Regions from separate parts of the Desulfofundulus sp. JL263-se genome, predicted to be linked through region 3. Evidence: riboswitches for the same ligand, from Rfam matches in the RefSeq annotation. Region 3 holds a riboswitch; each other region holds the start of a gene.
What was found. A riboswitch is a leader RNA that binds a small molecule or an ion and turns the genes downstream of it on or off. The one in region 3 is predicted to bind cyclic di-GMP.

Region 1 (2,199 bases), 1.3 Mb from region 3:
CACTTCCCGCCATTTAATCCCCTTACCATAACGGATGATAATCTTGGCTTTCTGCTAGGACAAAATAACATCTTCCTTCTTAAGGTAAACACCTTCGGACACCCGCAGCCTTCCTTGGAGTATAAGCATGATTACCGCAGCATCCCTGAAAATATCATACTTCTTTGAGATAGCCCGCAATAGCTGCAGCTGTTCCTTCTTTGATAACCATTTCGCTCTCCTTCTAGGCCATGCTGGCAATATCCTCCTTTTAATAGCCCATTTACAAAATACTAAGGGCTACCATTGCTTTATTATAAGTGGCTGGTTTCTTATTACTCATTAAGCAAGCGTTTATACTTGCTAAACTCAACGGGTGTAAGGCAGGAAGGGGAGAAGACTTCTCCCATTGATTTTCATACCAGAGAGAAAATAGACTCACCTGCTGGTCTTTTTGTCGGTGCTAATTAAGTATTGTTCAAATTCCGTTAACCGCTCCGGGGTAACTGTATCCATACCATTATCCCTCTCAAGCTTGTGTATCTATATTTCCAGCAGATTTGGTTTCGCTTATTCCGCGAAATGAAAAATACTCTGTAATTATAGGATTTAAAGCTTTATAAAATGGCAAAAAAGTTCTAATTCTTTGCAGGAAATTTATATAATGTATAGAAATATTGAATTATTAGAATAACTTACCTTATTAAGCAGTATATGCCAACACATTTCAACAATATTTGGCATTATGACACCTAGTACCTTTACACTGCTAAATATATCAAGTTTACTTTCGCCATCTTATTGTATATTCTTGTTAGCTTTATTTTTAAAAACCGGGCAAACCGGTCGAAAGACCGGGACGCAAAGCTATGGGCCTAAGGCTTTGAAAGCTATGGCTGCCAAGCTGCTTAAAGAATGCTTGATTTTTAATCAAAAGCGGCCATAAGCAGCATGGTCGTTTTTTCTGCTTTTAGTGATTACTAAAATAAAATACCTAACCCAACAGGCTCCTTTCCTATAAATGACAGAAAGTTTGTTCTTTCTAAAAAAGATCGAGCAGCTACCCTTGATATGGAGCCCTGCACCCATGTTTATAGGGGCCAGCGCAGAAGCCATCGCTTTGCTTTGCGGCTCCCATCAAATAGAGTAATAGGTTACATATGCCTCAAAAGAGCAACTCATAAATAAATTAGGAAGGTGAGAAAAAAATGTCTGCAGCCCTGTATAGTTTTATATTCGGTAAAATGACAGGCTTAAATATGACTTCTGGGTTAATGTCCTTACCAATGGTCGGAGATACACTTGGCGACTACTGGGTTGGCGATATCTTTGGTGACAAGTCATTCATCGTGCAGGAAAACCTTGATGGCAGTTATGACATAATCGACGCGCTTGGTAGCCAAGGAAGTATAATTGCCGGTTCTCTTCAGCGTAATCATTTCGGTGGATTTGATTTTTATGAGGGAAGCAGCGTTTTGGGACATAAAATTGGCAGTTCACGTCCTAATGTTTTTGGAGGAGAAACTTTTGAAAGTGCAGATGGTGGGATAGAGCTTACATCCATGCCAAATGCCATGGGCGGGCATTCAGTGTTCCAAGACGGTCACCTCGTCTTTTCTTCGGCATCCAATGGGATGGGGGGCGAAACCGTCGTGTCCGAAAGTTCAAACCATGCCGATATCGAATACCCAGAAGTGGATTTCATAAGGGATTTTAGCCCTCTGGGCCACGTAGAAAATATGAGTACAAGTTTAGATTTCTCTGAGGTGCACGACATTCTTGAAGGTCTTGATGCCATAGATGGTGTCAGCAGCGGCCTCGATATTTTCGACTTGTTCTAAATGTTGGGGGGTTAATATGAAAGTAAGCTATGCACAACTTGAAACTTACTTTCGCCAGCCAAAATCGCAGTACCGCGACCTGGAAAATCACTTGAAACAAAAACTGCCTTCCAATATTTTTAATTACCTTGCAAAATATATCCCTGCAAAGGCCAGTGCAGATGTAAAAAAAGCGATAGCACCGATAGAATCAAGGCTTTCAAAGCTTGTTAAGTTAGAGCGAGAGGCTAAACGTGAAGATTGCACTCTTTCCTTTAAAGAGCTCATGGAGACATATTTCCGTGTGGCAAACCCAAAAGAGCTTGCCGAGGAAATAGAGCAGTTATTTGACTTTACACACCTACTAAATGAATATAAGGTACTCCTTGATAGTCTAGCT
Region 2 (2,199 bases), 420 kb from region 3:
GGGCAAAAGATTCTTTCTTCTTGGAAGAGGCAGCGGATTGTTTTTCCGCTAGCGTTACAGGTTGCGGAAGAATCGCATTTATATTCAACCTTTACTCTCCTTTCCCGGGTAGGGTAAGTTATTTTAGCCCCGGCTTATCTCCAGTGCCGCCAGCGCCACGTCTTTGGCTGCCTGCAAAGCGGTGACGTTAGCTTCATATGCCCTGGTGGCAGCCATCATATTGGCTATTTCATTGGTTATATTAATATTGGGGTAGGCCACGTAACCCGCCTGGTTGGCGTGCGGGTGAGAGGGGTTATACACCAGCCTGGGCTCATTTTGATCTTCGAGAATTTTAATTACTGTAACCCCTCCCGGCCGGTAACCGGTACCGGCCGGGCTGTGCTTTAATTCCCTTTTTAAAACCTGGGAAAACACCGGGACTTGCCGCCTGTAAGGGGGATTTTTCCTGTCTTCGGGGCGTCCGGTGCTGTTCATATTGGCAATATTGTTGGCTATTGTATCCAGCCACAACCGGTTTGCCGTCATTCCGGAACCGCTGATGTCAAAGGCATCGAGCAAAATTATTACCTCCCTCCCCGGATTACTTCACTTATTATAGACTTGCGCATATTGAAAATTTGCGCTGCGGTACGGTAAACAAGGGTATTTCTGGCCAGGTTAATCATTTCTTCGTCCAGATCCACGTTATTACCATTTGCCCTCATGGTGGTATTTTCCATTTTAACCACTTGAGGCTCCAGTTGGGACAGAGTTGGTATGTTGGAAATGTGCCGGGGGTGGCTGGTTAAGAGTCGCGGCTGTTTTTTGCTTAAGGCTTTTTTTAATTCTCCCTCAAACCTTACCTTTGATTTTTTAAAATTGGGGGTATTTATGTTGGCTATGTTATCTGCAATTACCTTTTGGCGTAAATTTGCCGCATCCAGTTGTTTAATTAAAGCCAGGTTAATTTTGTTGTTATTGAAAAACATGACCAATCACCTTTGGAAATAACTTTTAACTTAAATGGTTTACTACTGGTGATAAAGGCATTATTTTTCTTTACTTCAACAAAATGTTTGAACATCCTGCAAGATATTTATTATATTAAAAAATCCTCCGGAAAAGGCCAGAGGATTTTGTGTAACCTGCTTTTGCAGGGCAGCTGGCTGTCATAGGCTCAAGAGCCCTTAGACCCTCTAGCTTTGCGCCATTACCTTTCGGTAATTTTGCCTAAATATGTCGTTGTATACCATAGAATATTATATAGTTTACTGCCCAGGAAAAGTCAATTGATAATTTATTAAATGTTATCAATTTGACCTAAAAAAACAAAAACCCGCTTTAATTGCGGGCGTTTCTCAGGCTAAATCAGCTCATCCACAATTATTCCCAGCATTTCCTTGATATGGGCCACAATCTGTAATATCTTGTCCGGGGGGATTTTCCGGATTACCTCTTTGGTTTCTGAATTTATTACCGAAATCTGCATTTCGCCGCTTTCTTTGTGCAGCTTAAACCGGAGTTCCGTATTATAGGTCATCATGGTTTTATTTAACTGCTCTATTGCTTGTTGTAGCTGCTGCTCGGAAGGTTTTTCCCTTTGACTGGTTTCCGGATTATTAAATGCTTCTATTTTTTTCCGGAAATTCTGTCTTAATTGAGGACTATCGGGAGATTTCCGAAATTGAGTAACACCGGAGGGGGCTGTGCCCTGGATTTTCACTCTTTCACCTTCTTTAAAATGCTCAACTTATTTTTTCTTATCCACAAAAAATCCCTGTACCTGCCGGGGTGATTTTGTATATGTTTTGACTGAAAGTTTCCCGGCCTGTAAAGATTTCATGCGGTCGAGCAGCCGGGACATGAACTCTTTAAACCTGGCCCGGTTGTCATCATTAATCTTACGCGCTTCTTCCAAAATTTCCGTGATATCGCTTATCATATCCTCCATGACGGCATAGAGTTCCCGCCTGCCGCCCGTCTTGTCGAGCTTTTCTTTTAAAAAAGGTATTTTCCGGTCGATTTGGTCTATCATGTCAATGTATTTTTGTCTCTCATCCAGCAAATCCTGCAGGTATTGTATAAATTTTTCGCCTGTGGTGTCCCTTGTTTTAAGCGCTTCAGCCTGCTTGCGGGTTAAATCCAAAATTTGCAGGGCCAGCGCCTTTTTTTCTTCCATTAACTCAAATAAATTTTGCAATATATTATCCCTGTCCG
Region 3 (2,199 bases):
TCAATCACCACCTTAATTGAATTTAACAAACAAATTTTACCATATTCTGTAATATCCTTCTCTTTCATTTTAACCTCCCTCATTTTAGAAATTTGGGCAAAGACTGCCTTTATCCCTAATTATATGAAATTTTTCTTGTATGAATAGGATTTTCCTTTAATTTTCAGGGATTTTTAACGATTGACAAGCATAAATTTTGTTTATATTAATAAAAAAATATCGGATACCCTTAACTTCAATTTCCAATTAGCTTGGTAATCCCATATGGATGGGTATGAATATTTCATAAAAATTTCGAGGGGGCATTTGGCATGTTTTTTGCAACCAACCAACCAACCAACCAACCAACCAACCAACCAACCAACCAACCAACCAACCAACCAACCAACCAACCAACCAACCAACCAACCAACCAACCAACCAACCAACCAACCAACCAACCAACCAACCAACAATAAATAAAGTAATAAGAGGATATTACTTTATTTTAGCTGGCGCAGAAACCTGGAAATATTATGCAATATTTCCAGGTTTCTGCGCTTTGTTTTTGTAAATAATTCTTTTAGGGAGGTGATAAGTATCTTTCTTTTTTGAGCTGATGTGCTTTGGACGCGAACGTTCCTGAAGTGTTATTTTAAAAGTTAGTAGAGTGCTTATCTGTAAAGTAATGCAAAATCCTGAAAAGGGCAAACCACTCGAAAGGGTGGGGCGCAAAGCCATGGGTCTAAGGCACAAGCTATGATTGCCAGGCTGCCGAGAAGGATTAGTTATTTGTTTCTTTGATAGGCAGCCTTTGGCTGCCTATTTCGTCATGTGTTTTCTAAAGAGTTGGTATGGTGCATATGTGCGGTGTCCGGGTCGGGCTTTCTTCGGTTTTGCACGGCCTCAAGCTGATTAAAATCCATATTTAAAAAATTTTAATCAGCTTTTTGACTGTGCAGCTTGATAAACATATTTAATACATAGATAAGGAAGGTGCGTAATATGTTTAAAAGATTAAGTTTAAAAGTTAAGCTAATTGCTTTGTTTTTGTTGATAGGTTTAGTACCTACCATTTTTATCGGTATTTTAAATTTTCGCAATGCCAGTGACAACATACGACGGGAAGCCTTCGACGCCAATAACTTGTTCTTGAGCTTAACAGTTACACAATTAAATGATTACTTCGCCGAAAGAGAAGGTGATTGCCAGCTTATAGCTAATTCCCGCGATATTTATCAGAGTATGAATATCTTAAAAGAAGCAGACTGGGATACGACTGATTCTCGTTGGGTTGAAAGAAAATCCATACTTGAACAATTTTGTTATAAAGTTGTTGAGGAATATGGTTACTTTTTTATTTTTGTAACTACCCCGCAGGGAAAAGTGGTATTCAGTACCAGAAAAGAAATTGAAGGGACTGACGTATCAACCAGTGACTATATACAACAATCTCTGGAAGGAAAATTAAACTGGTCTTCCCTGTTTTACTTAGATGTTATAAATGACAATATTATGGTTGTATCTTCACCGATTAAAAGTAAGGGTAATTCTGGAGAAATCGTTGGAACTGTTAATTTAGTGTTTTCAGGAAAACAGATAGATGACCTTGTTCATGTGGGAGTTGAAAAACTGGGAAAATCTGGTGATTCCTACTTGATTGATGCCAATGGCATGCTCCTAACCAATACCAGACTGGGTGAATATAAGGAAGGTGCTGCTTTGAAAAAAACTATAGATACTAAAGCAGTAAAACTTCTTTCTTCTGCTATCCAGGCCGGGGATTATAAATTTGGTGTACAGGCCGTTTATCTGGATTATCTTGGTAATGAGGTGCTGGGGAACCTGGGAGTTATTAAGCTTGGAGATAAGCCTGCCGGATTAATAGTAGAAATCGATGAGGCTGAAGCCTTTGCAGGCGTATACAAGATGAAAAGCTCCATAGTGCTAATCACCATTATTTTTGCTATTGCTATAGCGTTACTTAGTTACTTTATTGCACGCGGCATAGCAAGGCCGGTAGAAGAACTGGCAGGCGTTGCTGCTAAGGTTGCTACGGGAGACCTGACTGTTAAAATTATTATGAACCGGTATGATGAAATCGGCCAGCTTGCTAATGCCTTCAACAATATGGTTAATAATCTTAAGAATGTGGCTGTCACTCTCAGAGATAAGTCCGATTCCCTGGCGTCGTCTGCGCAGCAGCTTTCTGCAAATGCC
Region 4 (2,199 bases), 1.5 Mb from region 3:
TCATGATATCTTTTACACGAAACATCTACAGATCAACTTCCTTTGAAACGGAAACTGTAACACTTATTTTTGCTTTAATCAAAGATTCTTCACTGGTTAATTTGTTAGCTTCTTCAAGTATGAAATCGAGCAATATATCCCGTGATATCCAGTTAAAAAGAATGCTTTTGACAACTACGGCTTCTACAGGGCTGTCCTGGACTGGTATTATCTCATACTGCCCGGGAGCGAGGGCATCCACCATCCTTCGCACCGCCTCGGGACCTATGGGTGCACGCCTGCCAATTAACAACACATCCTGCATTGGAGGAAGGTCAAATTCGGAAAAATGGACTTCCAGCTCAGCTTTCCTTCTGCCGGAACCTACTTTCTTCTTATCCACCATAAAAACCTCTTTTCAACCTATGCCACGGAGAAGAATATCAATATCTAAATATTCACCAAAATTCCGCACATTGTAACGGTTTTTCAAAAAATCCAGTATAAATGTTTCAAATGCTTCCACCAAATACGGTGCAAACTGGGTACCTTTATTTGCGTTCAATTCTTGCAGGGCACCGGTTAACGTTCTTGTTTCCTGGTAGGGGCGAGAACTGGTCATGGCATCAAATGCGTCTGTTATGGTTACAATACGAGCTAGTTCCGGTATTTCTTCCCCGGACAGGCCTTCATAACCCTTTCCGTCCCAGCGCTCATGGTGATAAAGAATTATGGGCAGGTACCTGCGGGCATTTTTAAACTGGCTGATCATTTTAGCACCTAAAACCGTATGTTGTTTAATAACCGCAAATTCTTTTCCTGTTAGCCTGCCGGGTTTATTTAAAATACCTTCATCAATGCAGCTTTTACCGATGTCATGGAGCAAAGCACCAACGGCCAGTGTTTTTATTTGCTCGGAAGTATGGCCGAGATATTCGGCCAATTTTATGGATAAATAACACACGTTGCGAGAATGTTCGAGCAAATCTTCGGAAAACCCTTTTAAAATGGTTTTGACAAGTTCCGGATTGAAGTGCAATTTTTTTACCCCCACGGTAACACAAGGCATATTCATCGAGGCAGGGGGGAATACATACTATAGTTAAAAATAACACTGTTTCTCCCGCAGCCTGGCGATCATGGTGCTTGTACGCACTTTAGACCCATGGCTTTGCGCCCTACTCTTTCGATGTAGTTTGCCTTTGTGAAACAGATATTTTGAACTACAGGAATTATTATACAACTACCGGGCGACAAATTTCAATAAAACTAAACCGGCAGTGTAATTAATTGGTCTTTTTGTTCCAAAATCTTGGAAAATTTGCGGAGATTTACATGAGGAAATTCCATGCTGAAAAAAATTATTGGTGAAAATATACGCCGCCTCAGGCGACAACAGGGATTAACTCAAAAAAAAGCGGCACTCCGTGCCGGCTTTACCCCCTCCTATTGGGGATATCTTGAACGTGGACAAAAAAACCCGTCCGTGGAACTTATCGAAAAAGTTGCAGATACCCTCGATGTTGAGCCATACCTGTTATTCGTTGATTCACCGGACAAAAAACTGCCTGCCGAACTAATGCAATTACTTTACAGAATAAGCAGTATGGGATCCCAGCATATTGAATTTGTTACCACGGTCTTAAAAGCTTACGTAAAAACACTCAAAGAATAGCGAAAAACCGTAACCGGCAGTTTACCGCCCGGTCCGCCGGAAAAAATTATAAACCGCCTCGGCAGCCCGGCAATTCATGCCGGGAACCGCAGCCAGTTCTTTTATACTGGCCTTTTTAATTTCCTCTATGGTACCAAAGGCTTTCAACAATTCCCGGCGCCTTTTGGGCCCTATACCCTCCACCTCGTCCAGAAGGGAGCGCAAGGTCTTTTTATCTCGCACTTTGCGGTGATAAGTCACGGCAAAGCGGTGAGCTTCGTCCCGCAGCCGCTGCAGCAGGTGCAGGGCCCTTGAGCCCCCCGGCAACCTCACCGGTTCCGGTTTTCCCGGTATAAAAATTAATTCCTCCCCTTTAGCCAGCCCGAAAGCGGGAATGTAATCATAGCCTGTCTCCTGCATGGCAGATATTGCGGCTGAAAGCTGCCCCTTACCGCCGTCCACCAGCACCATCTGGGGCAGGCGGTAAAATTTTGCTTCTTTGGTGGATAATTGACCGGTGTTAATCAATTCCTTTTCCTCTTTGGCCCTGGTAAAACGGCGTTTTA

Region 1: linked by a shared signal. The riboswitch ahead of ACX4JR_RS13435 (hypothetical protein) and the one ahead of ACX4JR_RS06630 (methyl-accepting chemotaxis protein) in region 3 are both predicted to bind cyclic di-GMP.
Region 2: linked by a shared signal. The riboswitch ahead of flgB (flagellar basal body rod protein FlgB) and the one ahead of ACX4JR_RS06630 (methyl-accepting chemotaxis protein) in region 3 are both predicted to bind cyclic di-GMP.
Region 4: linked by a shared signal. The riboswitch ahead of ACX4JR_RS14590 (HD-GYP domain-containing protein) and the one ahead of ACX4JR_RS06630 (methyl-accepting chemotaxis protein) in region 3 are both predicted to bind cyclic di-GMP.

The regions. Positions count from the first base shown of each region.
Region 1 covers NZ_CM149993.1:2,603,420-2,605,618, reverse strand. The annotation lists gene ACX4JR_RS13440 (hypothetical protein) at 55-240, opposite strand; cyclic di-GMP riboswitch class I at 806-891, shown strand; gene ACX4JR_RS13435 (hypothetical protein) at 1,188-1,820, shown strand; gene ACX4JR_RS13430 (hypothetical protein) at 1,837-2,199, shown strand, end outside.
Region 2 covers NZ_CM149993.1:1,721,763-1,723,961, reverse strand. The annotation lists gene fliE (flagellar hook-basal body complex protein FliE) at 1-88, opposite strand, end outside; gene flgC (flagellar basal body rod protein FlgC) at 124-567, opposite strand; gene flgB (flagellar basal body rod protein FlgB) at 567-971, opposite strand; cyclic di-GMP riboswitch class I at 1,137-1,223, opposite strand; gene ACX4JR_RS08765 (flagellar protein FlaG) at 1,346-1,705, opposite strand; gene flgN (flagellar export chaperone FlgN) at 1,733-2,199, opposite strand, start outside.
Region 3 covers NZ_CM149993.1:1,306,184-1,308,382, forward strand. The annotation lists gene ACX4JR_RS06620 (hypothetical protein) at 1-68, opposite strand, end outside; gene ACX4JR_RS06625 (hypothetical protein) at 201-455, opposite strand; cyclic di-GMP riboswitch class I at 676-758, shown strand; gene ACX4JR_RS06630 (methyl-accepting chemotaxis protein) at 985-2,199, shown strand, end outside.
Region 4 covers NZ_CM149993.1:2,808,334-2,810,532, forward strand. The annotation lists gene ACX4JR_RS14580 (GGDEF domain-containing protein) at 1-4, opposite strand, end outside; gene ACX4JR_RS14585 (hypothetical protein) at 26-385, opposite strand; gene ACX4JR_RS14590 (HD-GYP domain-containing protein) at 398-1,018, opposite strand; cyclic di-GMP riboswitch class I at 1,101-1,190, opposite strand; gene ACX4JR_RS14595 (helix-turn-helix domain-containing protein) at 1,328-1,654, shown strand; gene uvrC (excinuclease ABC subunit UvrC) at 1,676-2,199, opposite strand, start outside.